2 regions of the Lactococcus sp. S47 genome follow, and region 2 is predicted to be linked to the other one. Evidence: predicted binding sites of a transcription regulator. Region 2 holds the regulator's gene; the other holds the start of a gene.
What was found. Region 2 encodes Rex, which represses fermentation and respiration genes when NADH is low (regulators of the CRP and FNR family bind a similar motif). Its sites were predicted from a motif close to TTGTGAANTANTTCACAA; they were not measured.

Region 1 (5,604 bases), 110 kb from region 2:
TTTTTCCCAGCAAATTGCGGTTTATTCTTCTTAATTTGTTCTAGTTTAGCTTGCATTTCTTTTTGTTTTTGATTCATTATTTTCTCCTTAAATTAAAAAACTCTTTTCACAACTTAGGTGAAAAGAGCTTTAAAAGATACAAATTCTGACAAATTGCCCAATCTGTAAACATAATAAAAGTCTATTCTCTCTAAGTTATGAAGACAACAAAAACACTCGATTTTTACGAATATTTTTAAAGTTCAAAACTTAGATTTTCAATAGACCTTACCTCGTTCATTTATTTAAGACAATTATAGCACAAAATAAAATGAACTGTCAAGATAAAAACTTGACAGTTCATTTTTAGATTAATGGAATTGCATTCCTCCATCAACAATAATTGTTTGACCAGTAATATAGTTTGAATCAGGGCCAGCTAAGAATGAAACAACATTTGCCACATCTTCAGGCTCAGATAAACGTTTCATGGCAATATCTTTTGCGAAAGTTTGCATTCCCCATTCATCATCTTTACCAGCATTTTTACCAACTTGATGCGCAATATCAAACATCATTGGTGTTTTTACAATCCCTGGTGCATAAGCATTAACTGTGATTCCTTCTTCTGCTAAATCACGAGCAGCAATTTGAGTCATCCCACGAACAGCAAATTTTGAAGAAGAATAGAGCATTAGATTTGGATTTCCAACAACTCCAGCTTGTGAGGTTGCGTTGATAATTTTACCTCCATGACCTAATTTTCTAAAAAGTGCTGTTGCTGTTTGTGTCCCCCACAAAACTCCACCAACATTAATATTATAGACCTGATGAAATTGTTCAGGTGTAATTGTTTCAATTGGTGTTGTTGGGGCAATTCCAGCATTATTAACTACAACATTTAAATCACCAAATTTGTCGACAACAGCATTCAAAGCTGAAATAACTTGTTCACGGTCGGAAACATCAGCTTTAACCGCAAATGAGTTTTCTCCAAGCTCTTTTGCTGCTTTTTGAGCTGTTTCTTCGTTGTAATCAATAATAGCTACTTTAAAACCATCATTATAGAGACGTTTTGCGATTGCAAAACCGATTCCTTGACCTGCTCCAGTAACTGCTGCAATTTTAGACATCTTATTTCTCCTTTATTTATTTATTTATTTTATAGACCTTTACCAGTGGGTGAAACTAAAATTTTAACAGCTGTTTCATTATGATGAATCAGCGTATCAAATCCTTTATCAATCAAATCATCCAAACCGATTTTAGCTGTGATGAATTGGTCCAATTTTATTTTACCTGTTGATACTAGGTCAATTGTTTTTGGATGAGTGTTATTATAAGCAATCGTTCCTAAAAGGTTAGCTTCTTTGATTACTAATTTTGCCATATCAACACTAGCAGGCTTGCCCCAAATTGCAACAATGACAACTGTTCCACCCATACGAATCGCATCTAGACAAGCGTCAAAGCCCGGTTGGACAGAGGTACATTCAAAGGCTGCGTCCACTCCTTTTTCATTAATTTCATGAACTTTAGCTTGAATGTCATCTTCAATTGGATTGAAGAAATAATCAGCAACTTGTGCTTCTTGTGCTTTTTTGCGGCGAAGTCCACTAGGTTCACTGATGATAACAGTATGTCCTTGCGCTTTTGCAACGGCAGCAGTTAAAAGTCCAATTGGTCCAGCACCAACAACTAATACCGTACTCTTTTCACTTAAATTTGCTCGTTCAACAGCGTGATAGCCGACTGATAGTGGCTCAATTAGAGCAGCTTCATCCAATGGTAAGTTATCAGGAATTTTGTGAACCCAACGTTCATCAACAGAAATTTTTTCAGCCAAACCTCCACCATTTCCGCCCAAACCAATAAAGTTTGAACCTTCTGAGAGGTTATAATGTCCAGTTTCACTTGTATCAGTCCCTTCGGGAACGATATAAGGTTCGACAACGACATGGTCACCTACTTTAAGTCCGCTTACTCCTTCACCTATAAAATTTACAACCCCAGACATTTCATGTCCAAGAGTGACTGGTGGTACTTCTCCAGTAATTGGATTAGGATGTTCTGCTGACGGACAAAAAATTGGGCCATCTAAAAATTCATGAAGATCTGTTCCACAAATTCCACACCAAGCCACATCAATGCCAACTTGGCCAGCTTTTACTATTGGTTCATTAATTTCATCAACGCGGATATCCCCGCGGTCGTAAAAACGTGCTGCGCGCATAAAAACGCCTCCTCTATATAGGATGGTTGTCGTTTCAGGCAATCAATTAAATTTAGTATTTGAGATTTCTCTCACGAGTTTATTCTATCATTATTTCTAATAATTTACAAAAATTTAAAGCGTTTTCTTCCTTGATATATATAGACTTTTAAATGTTTTATTGTAATAAAAAAGCTACTGAATTTTCTGTCAGTAACTTTTACTTTTTGTATTCTTATTAATTGTTAACGTCTATTTCTTCGACGATTTTTTCGACTATCACCCTTAACTGGGATTTGTCTTTGTTCCTTGACAAATTCTGGTAATTGATTATATTTCATTGATAAAACGAGCCCTAAGCCGATGATATTTGCCATTAAGGCCGATCCCCCTTGAGAAATGAAGGGTAAGGGAATACCTGTTAAAGGAACAACACCAATAGCTGCTCCAATATTTTCAAAGACATGGAAGAGAATCATCATAATAATACCCGTTGAAATATAGGTATAAAACTGATTATTTGATTTGAAAGTTACTCGAATCATTCGATAAATCAGCATAAAGTAAAGGAAAATCAAAAAGGCTGATCCAACAAATCCGAAATCTTCAGCAATGACAGTGAAAATCATATCTGATTCTCGAACGGGAACATTGACATTAGCTACACCAATTCCTTTACCCCAAAGACCACCAACACCAACTGAAATCAATGAGCGTGCTTGTTGAAGACTGAAAGTCTGAGAATATTCAAAAGGATGTAACCATGCGATAAAACGATTGACCTGATACTGTGCAAAACTGGTACTTTCAAGAAATTTTTGTCCTTCTGGTGAAGCAACTAGAGCAACAATTCCTCCAGCTACTGCTGCTACGAAAAGAAAAGCTGGCGCAAGTATTTTCCAAGAAATACCCGAAACTAAAATAATTCCTGCTAAAATAGCTATAAATACTAAAAAGGTACCAAAATCTTTTTGAAATACCGAAATTATAGCTACTGGCATTGTTTCCAGTATCAAAAGTCCGATTAATCGGAAATCATCTTTGAGCACTCTTTTCTTTAAATTATTTTGGAAGGTAACTACAATTCTTGCCGAAAATAAAATATAAGAAAGTTTCATAAACTCTGATGGTTGAAAAAGATTACGTCCACCAAAAGCAAGCCAGTTTTTTGCACCTGTTGAAGCATAGGTTGCTTTATCATAGAAAAAGATTGGTAGAATCATTAATATAAGACCTAGCACATAAAAAAACGGTGTTAAGTTCCATAAAAACCTTGAGTCCATATGCATAACGATTAAAGCAACAAAGAGGCCAACAATAACCCATGTCCCTTGTTGAACAACCATTGTTGTTGCTTGTGTGGGGTGGTCATGACTTACTGCAACATAAAGTGCGTAAAGACCAATCAATATTAACATAAAGGCTGGTAAAATTAGCCCATAATCAATTCGTGAATCAAATGTAAATCTATTTGCTTTCTTGTTTTTCAAAACTAGCTCCAGTCAGTTTAATCTTGTTTTGGCAATTCATTTGGGCAATTTGCTATCACTTAGTTCTAACTTTTGCTTCAAATTTACAAAAACAATTTTATTATTGAGGTGACTTCTGTTTAAAATCATAAATCCATTCTATTATACAATTTTTTTGGATGATTTGGGCATTCTTTCTCAAAAATTCCAATAAAAAAATACTGAAAGCACTTTCAGCATTTTATAAAATGTGCCCTAGAAGGTCTCCTCCAAAAATCAAAAGATAAGAATAGAGGAGAATTGGCAATGGTTTACATAATAAGATACTCCAAGTGAAGAATTTCCAACTCATTTTTGTTTGACTTGCTATTAAAACAAGGGCATCATCTGGGGCAATAGGAGATAAAATGAGGAGCGCGAAAACAATATTAAAGCGTTTTTGCCCCTTATCCAACCAAGCCATGTATTTATTATATGTTTTTTCTTTGACAAAAGTTTTGGCTAATGAAGAACCATATTTTTTACCAAAGTGAAAAAGTAAAAAAGAGCCCGCAACAATTCCAAAGTAATTATAAACAAAACCCCAAACTGGTCCAAAAATCATGACCCCTGCTGCCATTGTAATCCCACCTGGTATGATTGGAACAATGACTTGCAAAATTTGCATACAAAGGAAGATTAATGGTCCTAAAAAACGATGTGCCACAATCAATTGTTGTAAGACCGCTTGATTCTGAAATGCGCCAAGGCGCCATAAATAAATGCCACCAACAATTGTCGCAACAAAGCCTAGAATAGTAATTAAATTAAAAACTCGTTTGATATATCTTAATACGTTATCATTCAAAGAAAATCCTCACTTTGGGCATTTTTTTTGGCTTTAAGGTAGGCTTCATTTTCTTCAATCCAACCTGGCAAATAATTAGCAAGGGTTTTAAAGCCAATTTTATCCCGAGAATCAGTAAAATGTTTTTTTCGGTAAATATGGTGAACTTGCGGATTTTTTTCCAGACTGCGAATTGACAGGCTAATTTTGCCATTATATTCGTCAATATCAATGATTTGTGCCATCACTTTTTGGCCAATTTTAGCAATATCATGAATACTTTTGACATAACCAGATTGAATTTCAGAAATATGAATCAATCCTTTTTGTTCAATTTTTTCTTTATTCGATGAATTATCCAGGTAAAATTTTACAAATGCACCATAATCTTGCATTCCAATAATTTCAACCTCAACAATATCACCGATTTTAGGACTTTTCTTTTCCATATTATGGCTCGATAATCTCAACTGATTCAATAACGACATCATCGACTGGTTTATCTTGCGCACCTACACGAACAGCTGCAATTTCATCGAGTACTTTATAGCTTTCTTCATCAACCAATTGACCAAAGACAGTGTGACGGCCATCAAGATGAGGAGTTCCGCCGCCAGTATATGTTTCAGCTACTTCTTCAGGCCACCCTCCTTGGATAAGTGAATCTTTAGGATAAGGCAAGTTTTTATTTTGAACAATGAAAAATTGACTTCCGTTTGTATTAGGTCCAGCATTGGCCATTGACAAAGCTCCCCGAAGATTAAAGAGGTCCATTGAGAACTCATCTTCAAATTTTTCTCCGTAGATTGAAGAACCTCCCATACCAGTTCCTGTTGGGTCTCCTCCTTGAACCATGAAATCTTTGATGATACGGTGGAAAATTACTCCATCATAATACCCCTCTTTGCTAAGTTCAATAAAGTTTTTTACGGTTTTTGGAGCAAGACTATCAAATAATTTTACAGTCATTTTTCCATGATTTGTATTGATAATTGCTGTAGTACCTTTGTAGTTTTCAAGTTCAAGTTGTGGGTAAGTCATATTTTTTAGTTAGTATTTTTATTTCTAAAAATACCTTCCTTTCTTTTTATAAGTTAATAAATTTCTGTCAGTAATTT
Region 2 (5,604 bases):
GCCGGAACGTCTTATCATGCAGGTTTTGGGGCAAAAATGATGCTTGAATCTTTGACAAATACACCGGTTGAACTTGGTCTTGCTTCAGAATGGGGCTATGATATGCCTTTACTGAGCCAAAAACCATTCTTTATTTTCCTTTCACAGTCTGGGGAAACGGCTGACAGCCGTCAGGTTTTAGTAAAAGTAAATGAATTAGGACTTCCAAGCTTAACAGTTACAAATGTTCCCGGTTCTACTTTGTCACGCGAAGCAACTTATACAATGTTAATCGGTGCTGGACCAGAAATTGCAGTTGCTTCAACCAAAGCATATACAGGACAAATTGCAACCTTGGCTTTTCTTGCAAAGGCAGTTGGTGAGGCTGAAGGGGAAGTTAAAGCAAAAGAATTTGATTTAGTTAAAGAATTGTCTTTAGTTGCTCAATCAATTGAAGCCACTTTATCTGAAAAGGATGAAATTGCAGCAATTGTAGCTGACTTATTGCCAACTACTCGCAATGCCTTCTATATTGGTCGAAAACAAGATTATTATGTAGCAATGGAAGCTTCTCTCAAATTAAAAGAAATTTCTTATATTCAATGTGAAGGATTTGCTGCTGGAGAATTAAAACATGGAACGATTTCATTGATTGAAAAAGGAACTCCAGTACTTGCTTTAATTTCTAATAATGAAGAAGTAGCAGCTCATACTCGTGGAAATGTAATGGAAACAGTGGCTCGTGGAGCCTCAGCTATCACAATTGTTGAAGAAGGAGTGGCCCGTGAAGATGATACAATTGTTGTCAACCAAGTTCATCCTTATTTGTCAGCAATTTCAATGGTTATTCCAACACAATTAATTGCTTATTATGCGTCAATGCAACGTGGACTTGATGTTGATAAACCACGTAACTTAGCTAAAGCAGTAACAGTTGAATAAAAGTTACTGACAGAAATCTCTGTCAGTAAAATGATAACTAAAAATAAAAAGTTCTGAGATTCATCAGAACTTTTTTGGTTAATTAATCTTTTGTCAGTGACAAAGGCCAGATTTTTCCGTATATAATAGTATGTATGAACTAAGAGAAAATCCGTATCCGATGCAACCTAGGGAACGCTTAGAATTTTTAGGAGAAGAGTGCTTGTCTGATGTTGAGCTGTTAGCGATATTATTGCGAACAGGGACAAAAAAATACTCATCATTAAATTTGGCCTTGGAAATTCTTCAACATTTTGAAACTTTGGATAATTTGCGCAAAGCTTCGATTAATGAACTCAGAGAAATTTCAGGCATTGGACTGGCAAAATCCATTGAAATTCGAGCAATGATTGAATTTGGAAAAAGGATACAAACCACTAATAGAAAACGTTACGGTCAAGTTTTGAGTTCCAGAGAGTATGGCCTGAGTCTTGCTTTTGAAATGCAAAATTTTGAGCAAGAGCATCTTGTGGCGACTTATTTAGATGGTCAAAATCGAATTATTGAAAAAAAGACAATTTTTATAGGGGCGGTTAATCAGGCAACTGCAAGCCCTAGAGAGATTCTTTATCATGCAATAAAAAATCTCTCAGTAGGACTGTTAGTTGCACATAATCATCCCTCAGGAAATTTACGACCCAGTCAGGCTGATAAAATATTTACTGACAAAATAAAAAAATCTTGTGAGGATGTGGGGATCAATTTTATTGACCATATTATTGTAGGGGCTGGTAATTATTTTAGTTTTCGGGAAGAAGAGATCAGAAAATGAAGGATTATATAACAAACAATCACTTCTCAACTATAAAGAAAAGAAAAAGAACAGTCAATAAAAACTGTTCTTTTATTTTGTACTAATTTAGTTTTCTTGAGCTCCCATGAAAAATAGTAGTGTTTGCAGCTCCTTAGTTAAGTCAATTGATTGAACAACCACATCTGAAGGGACTTTCAAACGAATTGGGGCAAAGTTTAGGAAACCTTTGATACCAGCTTTGACTAGAGTGTCAACAACTTCTTGGGCATTTTCTTTGCGAACAGAGAGAATTGCTGTTTTGATATCCGATTTTTTAACATTTTTTTCTAAATCAGAAATATTATAAATTGGAATTCCATCATCCGTTTGTGTTCCAACTAAGGGATTGCCAGAAATATCATAGGCTTGCGTGATTCTCATTTTGTTTCTATCTTGGAATTGATAATGAAGTAATGCACGACCGAGATTTCCGACACCAATTAGAGCGATATGCGTTTCTTGGTCTTGGCCAAGAAGTTCTCCAAAGAAATCACGGAGCACTTTCGTTTCATAGCCGTATCCACGTCGGCCTAATTCGCCAAATAAAGAGAAATCTCGGCGAATTGTGGCAGCATCTACTCCAATTTTTTCTGAAATAAGTTGTGAGTTTGTGCGTGTCACATTTTCTTCGACAAGACTTTTGAACAGTCGATAGTACTGTGGCAGTCGTTTAGCAGTTGCTTTAGGCAAGCTTTTGCTTGGTTTATGATCAGTCATTGTTATACCTCAAAAATTTAATTCGATTTTATTAAAACTAAGTAATATTTAGTTTCTTTGTGATAATTTTATCAAAAATTTGTGAAATTATCAAACAAAAGGAATGGAATATTTACAAAAAATGAGAAATTGATTACAATTCTAAAAAAATATTTATTTTCCTCTTTTAATTAAGGCGCTTTCATGTTAGAATAGAAATATGAAAAAATAGATAGGGAGAAAATATGATTAAAATTTATCTTAGTGGTTCATGTTCATCTTGTAGAAAAGCTAAAAAATGGTTACGTAAACATCACATTGAATTTGAAGAAATTAATTTATCAAAAGATGTTATGGAAAAAGATGATTTAATCAAAATTTTATCCTTGACTGAAAACGGATTTGAGGATATAATTGCGACCCGAGGGAAAACATACGCATCTTTAAATTATAATTTCGATGAATTAGGACTAGAAAAAGCTTTTGAATTAATTCAGGAAAATCCACGTCTTCTAAAACGACCATTAATTTTTGACGAGGACTGTCTATTGATTGGTTTTAACGAGGATGGAATCAGAGCGTTTATTCCACCAGAAGTTAGGAGAATTGAATTGCGCGAAAGATTAATTTTAGTCTAATATTAATTTTATTTTTAGCTTATCAGATTTGGTAAGCTTTTTAATTTTAAGAATTTGGAAGAACTACAAAAAACTTGCCTTAAATGCTATAATAGAAGGACTGCTTTTCTATCATATGAAAAGGGAAAACGAAGTATTAAAAATATGCTTTGAGATTTAACGAAGAGGATAAATATCATGATTTTACTGCAAGGGAATGGAATTGCACGCACTTTTGGTGGCGATGTTTTATTTGAAAATATCAATTTTAGTTTACAAGACCATTCAAGAATTGCCCTAGTTGGCCGAAATGGAGCTGGTAAGTCAACCTTGCTTAAAATTATTGCTGGAGTTGAAGAAGCGAGTCGCGGAACTGTATCCAAGACCAAAGATTTGACAATGAATTATTTAGCGCAAGATACTGGGCTGAATTCCTCAAGGACAATATTTGCCGAAATGCTCTCTGTTTTTGATTCGCTTCGCCAAATGGAAAAACAATTGCGCCAGATGGAATTGCGAATGGGAGAACTTGCTGGGGATGAATTGACAGCTTTGATGAAACGTTACGATGCTTTATCAGAAGAATTTCGGATGAAAAATGGATTTACTTATGAATCTGAAATTAAGTCTGTCTTAAATGGTTTTCGCTTTGATGAAACAATGTGGGAAAGAGAAATTTCAAGTTTATCGGGGGGACAAAAAACACGTTTGGCTCTTGCTAAGATGTTGCTTGAAAGACCACAACTTTTGATTTTGGATGAACCAACTAACCACTTAGATATTGAAACTTTAGCTTGGCTTGAAAATTACCTTAAAAATTACGAAGGTAGTTTATTAATTGTCAGTCATGACCGCTACTTTTTGGATAAAGTGGTTAATGAAGTCTTAGAATTATCTAGAGGAGAATTGACTCGTTTTTCTGGAAATTATTCTCGCTATGTTGAACAAAGAGAGCAAAAACTCTTGTTAGAACTCAAAAATTTTGAAAAACAACAAAAAGAAATTGCTAAATTAGAGGACTATGTTGCCAGAAATTTAGTTCGGGCTTCGACGACTAAAATGGCGCAATCGCGTCGTAAAAAGTTGGAGAAAATGGAGCGTTTAGACGCACCAACAAGTGATGATAAATCGGCCAATGTTACTTTTACTCCTGAAAAAACGTCTGGAAATGTTGTTTTAACCGTTTCAGAAGCAACGGTAGGTTATGAAGATAATCGTCTCTCTGGTCCGATTAACATTGACGAGCGTAAAGGTGAGTCCCTTGCTATTGTTGGACCAAATGGAGTAGGTAAGACAACATTGATTAAGTCAATTGTTGGACAGATTCCATTTTTAGCAGGTCAAGCAAAATTGGGTGCCAATGTTACTTTGGGATATTATGACCAAGAACAAGGAAGATTGACAGCTTCCAATACTGTCTTAGACGAATTATGGAATGAGCATCGCTTACTTAATGAAGTTGAAATTCGCAATATGCTTGGAGCCTTTCTTTTTAGTGGAGATGATGTAAAGAAAACGGTTGGGATGCTTTCGGGTGGTGAAAAAGCCCGTCTTTTACTTGCTAAATTAGCAATGGATCACGATAACTTTTTAGTTTTAGATGAACCAACCAATCACTTGGATATTGATTCACGTGAGGTCTTGGAGAATGCTTTGATTGATTTTCCAGGAACAATCTTGTTTGTTTCTCATGACCGCTATTTCATCAATAGAGTAGCTACCAAAGTTTTAGAAATTGCTCCCGAAGGAAGTACAGAATTTTTGGGAGATTATGATTATTATGTCGAGAAAAAAGAAGAAGTACAAGCTGAGAGTAATTCTTCAGAAAATGGGGAACCGATAGAAAGTTTAGCTCAACAAGATTTTACAGCTCAGAAAGAAGCTCAAAAGAATCGACGTAAAGTAGAGCGCGAAATCAAGGCTTGTGAAGAGAAACTAGCCGATTTGGAAGCAAAAATTGCAGCTCTATTATTGGAAATGCAAGAAAATACCGCTGATTTTGTTAAATTAGGAGAATTACAAGCTGAAATTGACCTCTTTAATGATGAAAAAGATGAGATAGAAATGACTCTTTTAGAAGCGATGGAAGAATTGGAAAATTTGTAAGTGTTGTGAAGAGAATTTAGTGTAAATAAGCTAAAACGCGAAGCTTGAAAGCTTTGCGTTTTTTTGTTTTGTAATCTAAAAATCCTATATTTAAATAAAGCGAAACAATCATTGCTTTTTTGTTAAAAAGTAGTACAATTTAATCAAAATAAATTGAAATGCTGGAATGTGGGATGGTAAAAAGCAATAGAACAATCTCTTTGATGGGAGAAATTTTCTATGATTTACGAACACAACGAAACTTTAGATTAACTGACTTTGGAAAAGTAGGTTTGTCAAAATCATCACTGTCAGATTTTGAAAGTGGAAAGTCTATTCTTAGATTTGATAAATTAGATGCAGCTTTAGAATTAATGCATATTGAGGTTTCTGAGTTTGAATATTTTTTTAACAATTACCATTCTGATTATTTTGTTGAGATTTGTGATGAAA

Region 1: a site for Rex is predicted at 2,272-2,289, ahead of IAE52_RS00305 (2,3-butanediol dehydrogenase). Genes of this name have one in related genera too.

The regions. Positions count from the first base shown of each region.
Region 1 is NZ_JACVUB010000001.1:59,636-65,239, reverse strand. It holds gene IAE52_RS00315 (hypothetical protein) at 1-77, opposite strand, end outside; gene IAE52_RS00310 ((S)-acetoin forming diacetyl reductase) at 351-1,112, opposite strand; gene IAE52_RS00305 (2,3-butanediol dehydrogenase) at 1,142-2,212, opposite strand; gene IAE52_RS00300 (FtsW/RodA/SpoVE family cell cycle protein) at 2,437-3,681, opposite strand; gene IAE52_RS00295 (TVP38/TMEM64 family protein) at 3,902-4,507, opposite strand; gene IAE52_RS00290 (CvfD/Ygs/GSP13 family RNA-binding post-transcriptional regulator) at 4,504-4,935, opposite strand; gene IAE52_RS00285 (peptidylprolyl isomerase) at 4,937-5,527, opposite strand.
Region 2 is NZ_JACVUB010000001.1:170,670-176,273, forward strand. It holds gene glmS (glutamine--fructose-6-phosphate transaminase (isomerizing)) at 1-921, shown strand, start outside; gene radC (DNA repair protein RadC) at 1,052-1,732, shown strand; gene IAE52_RS00815 (redox-sensing transcriptional repressor Rex) at 1,820-2,470, opposite strand; gene IAE52_RS00820 (Spx/MgsR family RNA polymerase-binding regulatory protein) at 2,695-3,087, shown strand; gene IAE52_RS00825 (ABC-F family ATP-binding cassette domain-containing protein) at 3,265-5,172, shown strand; gene IAE52_RS00830 (XRE/MutR family transcriptional regulator) at 5,346-5,604, shown strand, end outside.